Regions from separate parts of the Salipaludibacillus agaradhaerens genome, predicted to be linked through region 4. Evidence: predicted binding sites of a transcription regulator. Region 4 holds the regulator's gene; each other region holds the start of a gene.

Region 1 (3,212 bases), 200 kb from region 4:
AAAACCGTTATCTCAAATCGGTCAGGGTCTTCCTTAAGAATTTCTTCAAGACACCTGACCCCAGCCATTCCGTTGCCGACGAGAACTAACTTTCTTTTAGACATGATATTCCTCCTAAGTTAAAGTATCGTTAATGATAGTCGTGCCTTTGGGGACGTCTTTCCGCTATTTATCTGATGCTACACGTTTCAAAGGGATTTCTGGTTCAGTGTGAATGGCGTTTGCTATATCAACGGATGATTCATAATAGTCCTCTGCAAAAGCATTATCTGGTTCTTCAAGCCATAGATAACACATGAAAAAGCTGACTAACGCGCCACCTGCTAAAACGAAGAAAAATGTTTGAGGGGATACGAACGTATACAGCGTTAAATATAACGTTGAACCCACATTCCCATAAGCGCCAGCCATGCCAGCTACTTGACCTGTGAGACGTTTTTTAACCATAGGAATGATGGCGAATGTAGCGCCTTCTGCCCCTTGAACAAAGATGGAAGTGAAAATGGTGACAGCAATGGCTAACGCAAGGGGCCAGCTTGAATCGATGAACCCCATCGAGATCAGTCCGATCGTGATCCCAACCATATAAATAAGCATGGTGTTCTTTCTGTTTCCCATTCGATCAGACAGGACGCCGCCAAGTGGTCGGGCAAATAAATTAATAAATGCAAAAGACGACGCGATAATACCAGCTGCAGCAGGGGACAGTGAAAACGTTAATTGAAAAAACATAGGGAGCATTGAAACGATTGCTAACTCTGCCCCAAAGTTGGCAAAGTACGTACTATTTAATGCTGCGACATTTTTGAACGCATATTTGTCGTCCTCGGGAACGCCACGCCGTAATATAGGAATATTGACGTGTAAAATCTTATAAATTTGATAAATCATTGTTAGCCCAATAACAGTGTAAGTGGCATAAAGTACTGTTGTTGAGATAAAGCCCATGCCTGCTAAGCGCCAGGCTAAGACCGCTAAGGCTCCGCCTAGTGGGAGTGTCCAAATGATAAGGAGCACAAGATCTTTCCATGAGCTGACCTCTAGGGCACCGGATTTTTTAGGTTTAATAAACACTTTCCCTTCTGGTGTATCTCTAACAAGAAGATAATAGATGATGCCATAAATGAAGCAAATGGCACCTGTTAATGCGATGGCATATCGCCATCCCTCATCACCACCGAACATCGTCAACGCCAACCAAGGTAAAATCATGGCACCTACGGCTGAACCGAAATTTCCCCATCCACCGTAAATACCTTCAGCAAATCCCACATCTTTAGGTGGAAACCATTCAGATACCATGCGGATCCCTACGACAAAGCTCGCGCCAATACTGCTTAACAGTAAACGAGATATCATGAGTTGTGTCCATGAATCCCCAAAGGCAAATAAAAAGGTAGGTATCGACATGAGGATTAAAAGTCCTGAATAGACGAGACGGGGACCAAAACGATCAAGTAGCATGCCGATGACAATGCGAGCTGGAATCGTTAAAGCCACGTTAATGATGGCTAAAGCTCCTAGATGTTCTCGGGTGAGCCAGTTGCTTGATTCCATCATTGTCGTAGCCAAAGGTGCCATATTAAACCACGTGAAAAAGGAAACAAAAAAAGCGATCCATGTTAAGTGCAACATTTTCATCTGGTCGTTCTTAAATTTGAAAACATCTAACAACTTCACCGAAGCATCTCTCCTTTAATTAAATGTTATCGCCCGTTGTAGCGGCGTTATTAATCGTCAATTCTGTATATTCTGATAATTGTTCCTGGACGTTTTGAGGCTAGCCATGCCTCCTGGAAGTATGATAAGTATTATGACATAGTTGTTAGAGGTTTAAGGAGAAAGTGTGAAATAATTTAACACTGAAATTCAGTGTAGATATTTTTACAATTAGGAATAAACAAAGGGGGAGGAGGGGGTATGAAGAACGCTTCACAATGATTAAAGAGTTGTGTAGGGAATGTGAACATACTTTAAAATAAGTGGAAATGACAGGTTTCATGTGACTAATTAAGTATAAATGGTAACGATTACAAAAAATGAGGTCTATACCCCTTTCCCCATAATTACTCACTTAAAAAACCTTGTTGACAGTTTAAGTCGTTAGCCATAATATGAATGTGTGAATAAAAAAAAGAAATATTCATATATGTAGCCAAAAGAGGAGGGTGTTATGGCGCCACGTGGATTTACTGATGATGAAGAAAAACGCATTCGTTATGATTTGATGCAAGCAGGGCGAGAGAAGTTTGGAACAATGGGGTTAAGGAAGACAAGTATTAAGGATTTAACAGAGATAGCTGGCATTGCACAAGGTTCTTTTTATAAGTTTTATGAATCAAAAGAGCTTTTATATTTTAGACTTCTTGAACAGGATGAGGCATCCATTAATCAGACGATTTATTATATGGGAGCTTTAGAAAAGATGGATGCAGAGGGGTTCAGTAAGTTGTTACAGAAAGCGTTGCGAATGATTGAAGAACGACCATTGCTTCGCCGTGTAATGGTAAGTGATGAGTATCAAGCACTTGTGAGGAAGCTCCCGGCAGATGTGGTTGAAAGACATGAAGAGAAAGATATTCTTAGCTTTAATCAGTTGTTTCATTTATGGAAGGACCAAGGTGTCCTGGACGGAAATTTAGATTCAACTATAATAAGCGGGGCTATAAGAGCGCTTCTACTTGCTTCAACACATAAAAGAGAAATTGGTTATGACGTATTTGATGCCAGCATTGATTTTCTCATCCAATCGTTAGCTTATCGTATTTTTAAAGGTTCCAAAGGATAGATAAGAATATGGGTCTTATCTTCTATAAACTTACGATTTGACTGAATGACGTTTAGCCAACCAATCTGATATGATAAAACGAAAAGATTATTAATGACTCATTAATAAGTTGGAGGAACGATGATGGATTTTTATGAACGATTAAGTAAATACTACGATGATATTTTTCAAACAAAAGAGAAAGCGATCACATTTATTGAAGACGTTATCTCATCAAAAGGTGGCAAGCTACTAGACTTAGCAGCAGGCACTGGGGCAGAAGCCGTGGCTTTAGCAAAGAAAGGATATGAAGTTACAGCTGTAGACTTAAGTCCGTTAATGGTTGAGAAAATGCAAGAAAAAGCAACCCTACATAATGTTACATTAAAAGCTTTTGAATCAGATATGTGCCAGCTTGATCACACCTTATTGTCAAATCAAGATG
Region 2 (3,212 bases), 1.7 Mb from region 4:
GCTTATCAACAATTTGGTAAATGCTTTAAAGCCGTGTCGACAAGACATTCAAGAGCAGATGATAGACCATTTCAAAAAAGCCGATCCTGATTATGGTAGAAGAGTTGCTGAAGGGCTTAAGAAGAAAGAGGATAACAGTGATGAGAGTCATCGGAACCCAATAGGAGCTACTGAATCAGAATCAGCAGTGCGACAGGCAGAAGCAGAAAGTCATCCATCAGACCCTTATTAATTGAAGAAGGCGTGAAAACGAGACAGAGATCGTCGTCTCCGTCTCGTTTTTACATGTACCTTAAGAGCATGTTCTATAGGAACAGGTCTTAACAATCGTAGGAAAAAGAAGTGGTCTTTATAAAGCTACCACGACATTTTCTACTATATATTAGGAAAGCTCATAACAACTTCAAAATCCACAAATTACTAGACTCATCTAACATGTATTCCTTAATTCCAAAAAATTTCTTATAGTCTACAATCGCTTGAAAACACACTCTCGTTGTGTCTCAAACTGCTCTTTTTTATAGAAATTTTTCGCTGACTCATTTTTGACCCAATAGTCTAATTCAACAATGGTGATATCTTTCTCCTTTGCAATCCGATAAATTGAGGCCATTAAAAGTGAGCCTCCCCCTTTATGTCTTTTTTCCTCAATAATACTGATCTGATGAACATAAAGTGATTTATACCCTTTTATAAATGGGTTTTCCGGATAGTCTCGAATTTCGATCCACGCGTAGCCTACTGCCTTTTCATCTTCCTCCAATAGAAGAAAAATAAAATGATCGCTTTCCACCAGTCGATTAAAAACGTTGTAAATGTCCCTTTCATTATACTTATGAAAGAATTCTGGGTAGAGTGTATAATGAAGCTCCTGTACAGGTCTGTTTAGTTGACTAATAAGCTTTGCGTCCTTCACTTGCCTTACTTTCATATAACCCTCCTTATACACATTGTAACTTGACTCTGAAATCACGACCATTGCTCTTGGTAGTGTATTCAGTTCAGCAAGTAAGCGTTAATTTTTCTAAGAATGGTTTTATGATATTAATACCAACTTTTCGCCTTTCGTACATATAGAAAACTGAGTGGGATTTTACTCCCACCCAGTTTAAAAGCTTTTGACCTTTGCTATCATTAGGCTTCTTTTCTCATTGTACTCACTGTGCTACTTTCAACCGCTTTTTTAGGCGTTGTTTCCGAAATAGTATACCAGTAAGCTCCTCCTACAAACACAATCCCACCGATCATATTCCCAATTGTGACTGGGACGAGGTTAGCTCCCATTCCAAAAAGAGACACTGTTTCAGGATGTGGTACCATTAACCCGATAGAGAGGAGAGTCATATTGGCAATACTATGCTCAAAGCCCGAAGTAATAAACGCAAATAAACACCAAAAGATCACAATTAATTTTGCAGTATCGTCTTTTAATTTAAAAGCACACCAAATGGCTAGACAAACTAAAATGTTACATAAAATACCACGCACAAGTAATTCCATAAACGGCGCATTCATTTTCACACTTGCCGTTGTGGTAATAAAGTCGGCAGTAGCCCCTTCCCAAAGGCCTGAATAGTAATAAAGAACAGCCACAAGCACGGACCCTGCAAAGTTACCAAGGAAACCATATCCCCAAATGCGCCAAGTATCTTTCCAAGATGTTCGTTTTTCCAACGTTCCGATCGTCATAATCATATTGTTTCCTGTAAATAAATCAGCCCCTGCCATTAAAACAAGGCTTAACGCTATACCAAACGACACCCCCATCACTATGCGTGTCGCCGCGACACTTATAGGTGATAATAAGCCGCCAATCGTAAAAATTAAAATAATACCTAATCCTACAAAAAAGCCTGCCATCATGGCGGAAACAAAATATTTTGTTTTACTTGTATTTAATTGATCGACTCTTTGAACAGCCGCTTGACTAAATGACTGGATAACGTCTTTCATCTCAATCGTCCCCTTATTTTCAGATAAGTTAAGTATCATTAAAGCTTGGGTTAAACCGTTAATTAGTAGATAGACTTTTTAGCACCTTTCATCTATCCATCAGTTCAGAAACATTTCTATTTTTATAACACACATTGTGATGATAATTTTCCTTTAACAGGCACATAACATTTGTGAAAAAATGAGCAAATCCAACTAGAAAATAAGCATGTCTTTTCTAACTTATTTTGCGACACCTTATTTCCAATAACCTAACGCTAATTCGCGTTGTACTTCTTCATCTATCTTTGTAAAACCCTTTTCTTCTGCGTACGCTTTGACACGTTGACCAATATAAGCGAACGATATTGTCTTAATCCAATTATCTCTATAGCCATATGATTTTAAAGCTGCTAAAAACCAATCAACTGACGATTGACTAGGAAAAACAACGGTTTCCCATGTTTCCTCGTTTAATAAACGTTTATCTATCACTTCAAATCTATCATCTATCTGCAAATGATGAGTGGTGATTAGCTTTGAGTTATCCTCGGCGGATATAGGTTTATTAACGTAACCGACTTTTATCATCTCATGAGACGGTTCAGTTATTTTTTCTGATCGAATCCCGATAGAAAGAAGAACTTTCTTTGTTTTTTCCGACAATGAATAAATCTGTCGTGGCAGATCTCGGATATCGTAACCGTGAGCTAACAGCGATTCAATCAGAATCGTCACACTCTCAGGTGATAAAAATACGAGTTTTTCCGCTAACCGAATTTGTTTTAACTCGTGTGAAGAAATAGACTTCTTCTCCGTTTTTAAAGTAGGAAATGCATACGCCTCTCCCCCTTCATTAAGGAAATAGCGTTCTAATTTACTTTCCTCAGCAGACGCTTTAGCAATTAAAAGTCGCTTTCCGAACATTCTTTTTTCCTCATACCACGCCAGTTTTTGACGTAATGCTACGACATCACCGATAATTGTCATGGCAGGGTTTTGAATATTATTTGCCTTCACTTCATCGGAAATGGTTAAAAGTGTTCCTTCCACCGTGCGTTGTTTTCCTGTAGTAGCCCATTCAATGACGGCCACTTTCGTTTCTGGAGGAAAACCTTTATTGATTAGCACTTGACAGTGATGATAAAGGTTTTTCACTCCCATATAGTAAGCGATTGTATCCCCTAGCTCATCATCTGAATGTGTTTTTAACTCGTTCTCTTGACAGGAATGGCCTGTTCTAAGGGTAAAACTAGCGCTATAATCACGATGCGTAACCG
Region 3 (3,212 bases), 620 kb from region 4:
AGAAAAAAGTGTTACCGAAGGGATTGAGCAACTAGAAAATGCCGTAGATGAAGATATAACCGGGACTATTTCCGCAGGTTTTCTGCTCGAAGACGGCTTAATTATCGAAAATTCACTCACCTTTTCATTTGAATTTGAAGAAGAAGGCATACACTATAACTTAGAAGCTTCATTCTCAAACGTCTTCACGTATAATCAAGATCCCGAGTTTACTTTTTATAATGAAGAGCGCCATTCTGTCTCCCATGACATATTCTCAGATTTAGGATTAGATTTAGAGCAAGCATTCGATGACTATATCGCGAGTATCGCCGCGTTATTGTATGGTGATCAAGAAGAAGCCGCTCTTGATGAGAATAATGAGGTAAATGACGGACAACTGACAGAAGATGATTTATGGCTTATCTCGTTGATTGAAGAACGGTTAATTACCCATGAAGATGCAGGAATGGACGCGGAATCGTTCTATTTATTTGTAGTCGATTTGGAAGACCACGGGTTAGTAAAAAACGGTACATCAGACTATTACATCCCTGAGTAACACAATAGATTGACACATTGAAACAGAACCCCGTGAATATAAATGGCCCTCACAGTTGTGAGAGCCATTTTCCATATCAAAAATTATTATTCTCACAATGCTTCATTTGATCTGTTTAATAATTCAAATCGACATATTCCATAGCCTGTCTATTTTACGAGAATTAATAACTTGTTATCTTAATGCTTTCGGAATATAGATACAAAACGGATCACTTTCCAAATAGTCACCTGTCATTGCATAAGCGCGAGAGCGGGAGCCGCCACACACGTAACGAAATTCGCAAGTCCCGCATTTCCCTTTATAGTTATCAGGTGTTCGAAGCTGTTTTAATATGGGAGATTCTCGATAAATCTCTGCAATCGGGGTGTCCCGTACATTCCCACATTTCACGGGCAATAGTCCACTTGGATAAACATCTCCAATATGTGAAATAAATACAAACCCGTTTCCATCATTAACCCCTTTTGGCGCTCGTCCAAGACCATCGATTTTCCCTGTATGTCCTTCACTTAATACATCTTTATAGCGAATTGATTTGTCTCCACTAGTGCTCTCTCTCATTTTTTGTTGAATAACAACACGACGATAATGCTGTGCTGCTGTTGTTTTTATATCAAATGTTGACCGTTTACTTAATTCGTATAGCCATAGAAACGTTTTTTCATGCTCTACGGGGGCAATCATATCTGATTCCTTTCCTCTGCCAGTCGGCACAAGAAAAAACACACTCCACAACACACAACCTAACCTCTCTACTAATGCCGCCATCTCCTCTAACGTCTCATAATTGTACCTTGAGATAACGGTATTAATTTGAATCGGCACATCCAATTCCTGCAAATACGAGATCGCTTTCATCGTCAATGCAAACGATCCTTCTGTCCCCCTAAAATGATCATGAATCTTCGCTGTAGGCCCATCAAGACTAAAAGCCCACCTAGCAAGACCTACTTCTTTTGCCCTCTCAATAGCCTGTTTTGTCACATTTTCCGTGGCACTTGGGGTCATAGATAACCGGACACCTTTTTGCGTTGCATAGTCAGCAAGGGCAAACACATCTGGACGCATTAAGGGGTCTCCTCCACTAAAAACGAGCATCGGATTGTCCATCTCGTAAATTTCATCTATTAATGCCTTCCCTTCTTCAAATGACAATTCTAAAGGGTGGCGATGGTATTGTGCTTCTGCTCGACAATGAAGGCATTTCAACTCGCAAGCACGCGTCAGTTCCCATATGACAATAAAAGGATTTTGATTAAAGTTGGGTAGTTTCATCGTTAACCCCCTTCATTTTCTTCTCTTAATTATTATAGAAGGAGTTCAAGGAATACGATGTGAGAGATATCACGATTGCTAAAAATATACCTGCAATTTTTATAATTAATCGCTTGCCAATAATTTTCAAGTGTGGTATCGTTTCCATAAATCAAATAAATTTGATATAAGGGTGATGATATGAACAAGACAATACCAGTTAAAGCCTTACCTGACTTCTCTCTATACGAGAAGCGTTTTAAAGCACTGGCTGATCAAAAAAGGTTGCATCTTCTTTCGCTTCTCTGTCAACAAGGGGCCACATGTGTGTGTGATTTAACAGAGGTACTAGATCTTCCTCAATCAAAGCTTTCTTATCATTTAAAAATTTTGTTAGAGGCAGATTTAATATTAAAAGAAAAAAGAGGAACTTGGAACTATTATACTATTCACTCTGATGTTATTAATCATTTACTTTCAGAGGAACTCTGCTGTCTTCTACGCCCGGCTGATTCGTGACGGTCACCGGGGTTAATTACTATTCAATATATCAATTTTTTTTGATGTAAAGTTTACAAACAAATAATTTTAAAAGGTGAGGTTATTATGGTCGACACATTTATAAGCTTCGCTACACTGGCATTCCAATTGACGGCTCTTTTTGTCATCGTGTCTTTTCTCATTAATTTATTTCAAAGCTACATACCTTACGATAAAGTTGAGCGAAAGCTGAAAACGTCGCATCCATTAGTTGGCGCAATTATTGCCCTATTATTTGCTTTCATCACGCCTTTTTGCTCATGCTCCACGATCCCAATCATTGTTAACCTGCTTAAAAACCGCGTAAGATTCGGGATCGTCATGGTGTTTTTATTCGCTTCACCTGTACTTGATCCAACTATTTTAACAATTATGACAGTAATCATGGGCTGGAAAGTAACCATTATATATATGTTAATTACCGCTACTTTATCGTTAGTTATTGGACTATCTTTAGAGAAATTCGGGTTTGAGAAAGACGTTAAAAAAGTCATCATGACAGGCTATCAGGCAAAAAATTCTCGCTTTTCGTTTAAGCACGCGTGGTTAGACACGTTAACATTAATGAAAAATGTCTATCCTTACTTATTACTCGGTGCTGCAATTGGCGCCGTCATTCATGGACTCGTACCAGCTGAATTTATTAGCGCTCATTTCGGCGGAGATGCCCTCTGGCTCATTCCAGTAGCAGCGGTTGTCGGCATTCCTTTATACATCCGCTTATCGAGTATGATTCCTATTTCACAAGTTTTAATCATGAATGGCATGGCCCTTGGCCCCGTCATGGCAATGATGATAAGTTCTGCTGGCGCAAGTCTGCCAGAGCTAGTGTTATTAAAAGCGATCTTCAAGAAAACACTCATCGTCATGTTTG
Region 4 (3,212 bases):
AATAAGAGCGAGGCTTTCCCCTCGAGTAAGCCTTAGATTTGCCTGCTTAAACAGAACATGTCCATCATAACCTAGTGTGAGATCGTCAATTGTAAGCACGTCATTTCCACTCTGCTTTTGGATATCAAAATGAAAATTGGCTGAATAATCATCCGATTTAGGCCTGTCCATCACCGTCATACGTTCTAACTGTTTGCGCCGGCTTTTCGCACGATTACTAGTAGAGGCGCGGGCAAGGTTTTTTTGCACGAATTCTTCAAGTCGCTTCATCTCGTCCTGTTGTTTTTCATAAAGCTTCATTTCTTGCTCTAATCGAGCAGCTTTTTGCTCTAAATACTTCGAGTAATTACCGGTATATTTAACTGTTTGATGAAAGGATAGCTCATAGACATAATCCACAACTTTGTCTAAAAAATAGCGATCGTGTGAGACGATCAACACTGCTCCGTCATAACCAGATAAGTATTGTTCGAGCCAAGTTAAAGTGGCAATGTCCAAATGGTTTGTAGGTTCGTCCAAAATGAGTAAATCAGGCTTTGATAAAAGCAATTTACCGAGTGAAAGTCGGGTTTTTTGTCCCCCACTTAACGATGAGATGGACGTATTATAATCAAAATGGTTAAAACTTAATCCTGATAAAATACTTCGTGTATCAGCCTCGTATTGAAAGCCACCCTTATCTTTAAAGTCTTGCTGTAGCTGATCATATTCTTGAAGAATTTTAACATGATCTTTTTGAGATGGATCACTCATTTTCTCCTCAAGTGCTCGCAAAGATGCTTCCATTTTCCGAAGTGGCTCAAAAACGGTCATCATTTCGTCCCATATACTTCTTTCTGTATGAAGGCCGCTATTTTGCGCTAAGTAACCCATACTGACATCCTTAGGAATGACAATTTGCCCTGAGTCGTACGATAACTCACCGGTTAGAATTTTCAGAAGCGTTGATTTACCGGCCCCGTTTCTGCCTACAAGGGCGATACGCTCCCGACTTTTTATTTCTAATTTTACATCGGAGAGTATTTTCTCTGTACCGAATGACTTCGACAATTGTGTACATTGTAATAAAATCATCACTGTAACCTCACAATTCAATTTCCGTACCGTTCACAAGCTAAGTGTACATGAGAGAAAAGGTTTATCGCAAGACTTCCATGCTTTATTATGCAGATTGTGAAAAAATAGTGTACAATAGAAGTGGAAAAAAGGGGGATAAACATGGGAGACTTCACACACTTTAATGAACAAGGTCGGGCACGTATGGTTGATATTTCCGATAAACAGGAAACAGTTCGAACAGCAGTGGCCCAAACAAGTCTTTTTGTCACTAAAGAAATCTATGAAAATATCCAACAAGGGACGATGGCTAAAGGGGATGTTCTCAGTGTGGCGCAAGTTGCAGGGATTATGGCTGCTAAAAATACGTCTCAGTGGATTCCAATGTGTCATCCGTTAGCACTGTCAGGAGTCGATATTCGTTTTGATTGGGATGTGAATGCTGATACATACCAATTGAAAATTGAAGCGTCAGTTAAGACAAAAGGGAATACAGGAGTAGAAATGGAAGCGCTAACATCAGCTTCTGCGACCGCATTGACTATATATGATATGTGCAAAGCAGTGGATAAAGGGATGGTCATTGGTGAGACATTTCTCGTGGAGAAAACGGGTGGAAAAAATGGGGATTTTAAACGATAACATACTTAACTTAATGAATGCATTTTAATACTTAGTTGGTTAGCCAAGGTAGCTATTATATTTAAGAAGGAGGCGGAGCAGTTATGGATCTAGATCAAGCAAAAATTCCTCAGGCAACAGCAAAACGATTGCCATTGTACTATCGATTTTTAGAAGGCTTACAAGCGTCAGGTAAACACCGCGTCTCATCTTCAGAATTAAGTGAAGCGGTAAAGGTCGATTCAGCCACAATACGTAGGGATTTTTCCTATTTTGGTGCTCTCGGCAAAAAAGGCTACGGATATAACGTGAATTATCTATTATCTTTTTTCAGAAAAACGCTTGACCAAGATGAATTAACGAAGGTGACACTTGTTGGGGTTGGTAATTTAGGAACGGCTTTTTTAAATTATAATTTTAGCAAAAGCAATAATACAAAAATTGATATGGCATTTGATGTAGCAGCAGATAAGGTTGGGAAAGAAATAGGTGGTGTGCCCGTTTATCATCTGGATGAATTTAAAGAGCGTGTGGCGGAAAGCAGTGTGGAAGTGGTCATTTTGACTGTGCCATCTCAAGCGGCACAACCTATCGCTGATGACTTAGTAAAAGCAGGTATTAAAGGGATTTTGAATTTTACGCCTGCGAGACTGTCGGTTCCGTCTGACGTTCGTGTTCATCATATTGATCTGTCAGTGGAACTTCAATCCCTCATCTACTTTTTAAAGCACTATCCTTTATAGAGAAAGTTGATACTTAAAATATGAGCTGCATCGTGTTAAAAGCTGCCTTATAATAGGCAGCTTTTAACATTGTAGAGGAGAAAAGTGTTCATTAGAGAAGATATAGTACCTAGATGAGTGTTACACGACTGCGGGTAATTTGGACAGGTCATCCGTACCTGAATGACGCAAGGCTCGTAAGACAAAGAATGGATGACTGAACGCTGTAAAGAAGACTGTTGTTAAAATGAGTGAACGAACATCCAAGCGCAGGAATAATTAAAAGTCGTCAATGATTAACGAACCATCTACAGAAGACATGATTTTTGTAATAAAAAGGACTGTCACTGAAGATGAACCTATGGGAACGGGTCAGTCTATAGCGAAAAACCAATGTGATAAAACGTTTTTTGCAGCTGTATTTCGTTCAAATAGATATATATGCATTTTTAATTTTAATTAATGAAACTCATGGTATAGTAGAAATAGATTACTATTTCGTGAACCGAAAGAAGGCTGTCTTATTTATGGCAAAAATCTCGCAAAAATGGCTTGTGGTCATAACCGTTTTATTAGGTACTTTTACCATCATTTTAAATAATAGTATGTTAAATCCCGCAGTCCCTCATTTAATGACTGTGTTTGAGGCTGATGCGGTCGCTACTGGCTGGGTCATTACGATTTTTATGGTCACTATGGGGATGGTTATGCCGCTGACCGGTTTTTTAGGTGATAAATTTGGTAAGAAGCAACTTTATATGGCTGGGCTCGCAGTATTCTTACTTGGATCACTACTAGGTTCACTTTCTTGGA

The links. Region 4 encodes Rex, which represses fermentation and respiration genes when NADH is low (regulators of the CRP and FNR family bind a similar motif). Its sites were predicted from a motif close to TTGTGAAATATTTCACAA; they were not measured.
Region 1: BK581_RS10675 (NarK family nitrate/nitrite MFS transporter) is a predicted target of Rex. The motif match lies at 1,921-1,938, and genes of this name have one in related genera.
Region 2: BK581_RS01675 (formate/nitrite transporter family protein) is a predicted target of Rex. The motif match lies at 2,125-2,142, and genes of this name have one in related genera.
Region 3: BK581_RS07150 (TIGR04053 family radical SAM/SPASM domain-containing protein) is a predicted target of Rex. The motif match lies at 1,877-1,894, and genes of this name have one in related genera.

What each region holds. Positions count from the first base shown of each region.
Region 1 is NZ_KV917378.1:2,284,347-2,287,558, reverse strand. It holds gene nirB (nitrite reductase large subunit NirB) at 1-104, opposite strand, end outside; gene BK581_RS10675 (NarK family nitrate/nitrite MFS transporter) at 166-1,680, opposite strand; gene BK581_RS10670 (TetR/AcrR family transcriptional regulator) at 2,174-2,788, shown strand; gene BK581_RS10665 (class I SAM-dependent methyltransferase) at 2,909-3,212, shown strand, end outside.
Region 2 is NZ_KV917378.1:346,376-349,587, reverse strand. It holds gene katX (catalase KatX) at 1-232, shown strand, start outside; gene BK581_RS01680 (GNAT family N-acetyltransferase) at 470-931, opposite strand; gene BK581_RS01675 (formate/nitrite transporter family protein) at 1,135-1,953, opposite strand; gene cobA (uroporphyrinogen-III C-methyltransferase) at 2,191-3,212, opposite strand, start outside.
Region 3 is NZ_KV917378.1:1,472,091-1,475,302, forward strand. It holds gene BK581_RS07145 (hypothetical protein) at 1-541, shown strand, start outside; gene BK581_RS07150 (TIGR04053 family radical SAM/SPASM domain-containing protein) at 716-1,819, opposite strand; gene BK581_RS07155 (ArsR/SmtB family transcription factor) at 2,000-2,317, shown strand; gene BK581_RS07160 (permease) at 2,405-3,212, shown strand, end outside.
Region 4 is NZ_KV917378.1:2,087,100-2,090,311, reverse strand. It holds gene BK581_RS09785 (ABC-F family ATP-binding cassette domain-containing protein) at 1-1,074, opposite strand, end outside; gene moaC (cyclic pyranopterin monophosphate synthase MoaC) at 1,219-1,698, shown strand; gene BK581_RS09775 (redox-sensing transcriptional repressor Rex) at 1,782-2,420, shown strand; gene BK581_RS09770 (MDR family MFS transporter) at 2,927-3,212, shown strand, end outside.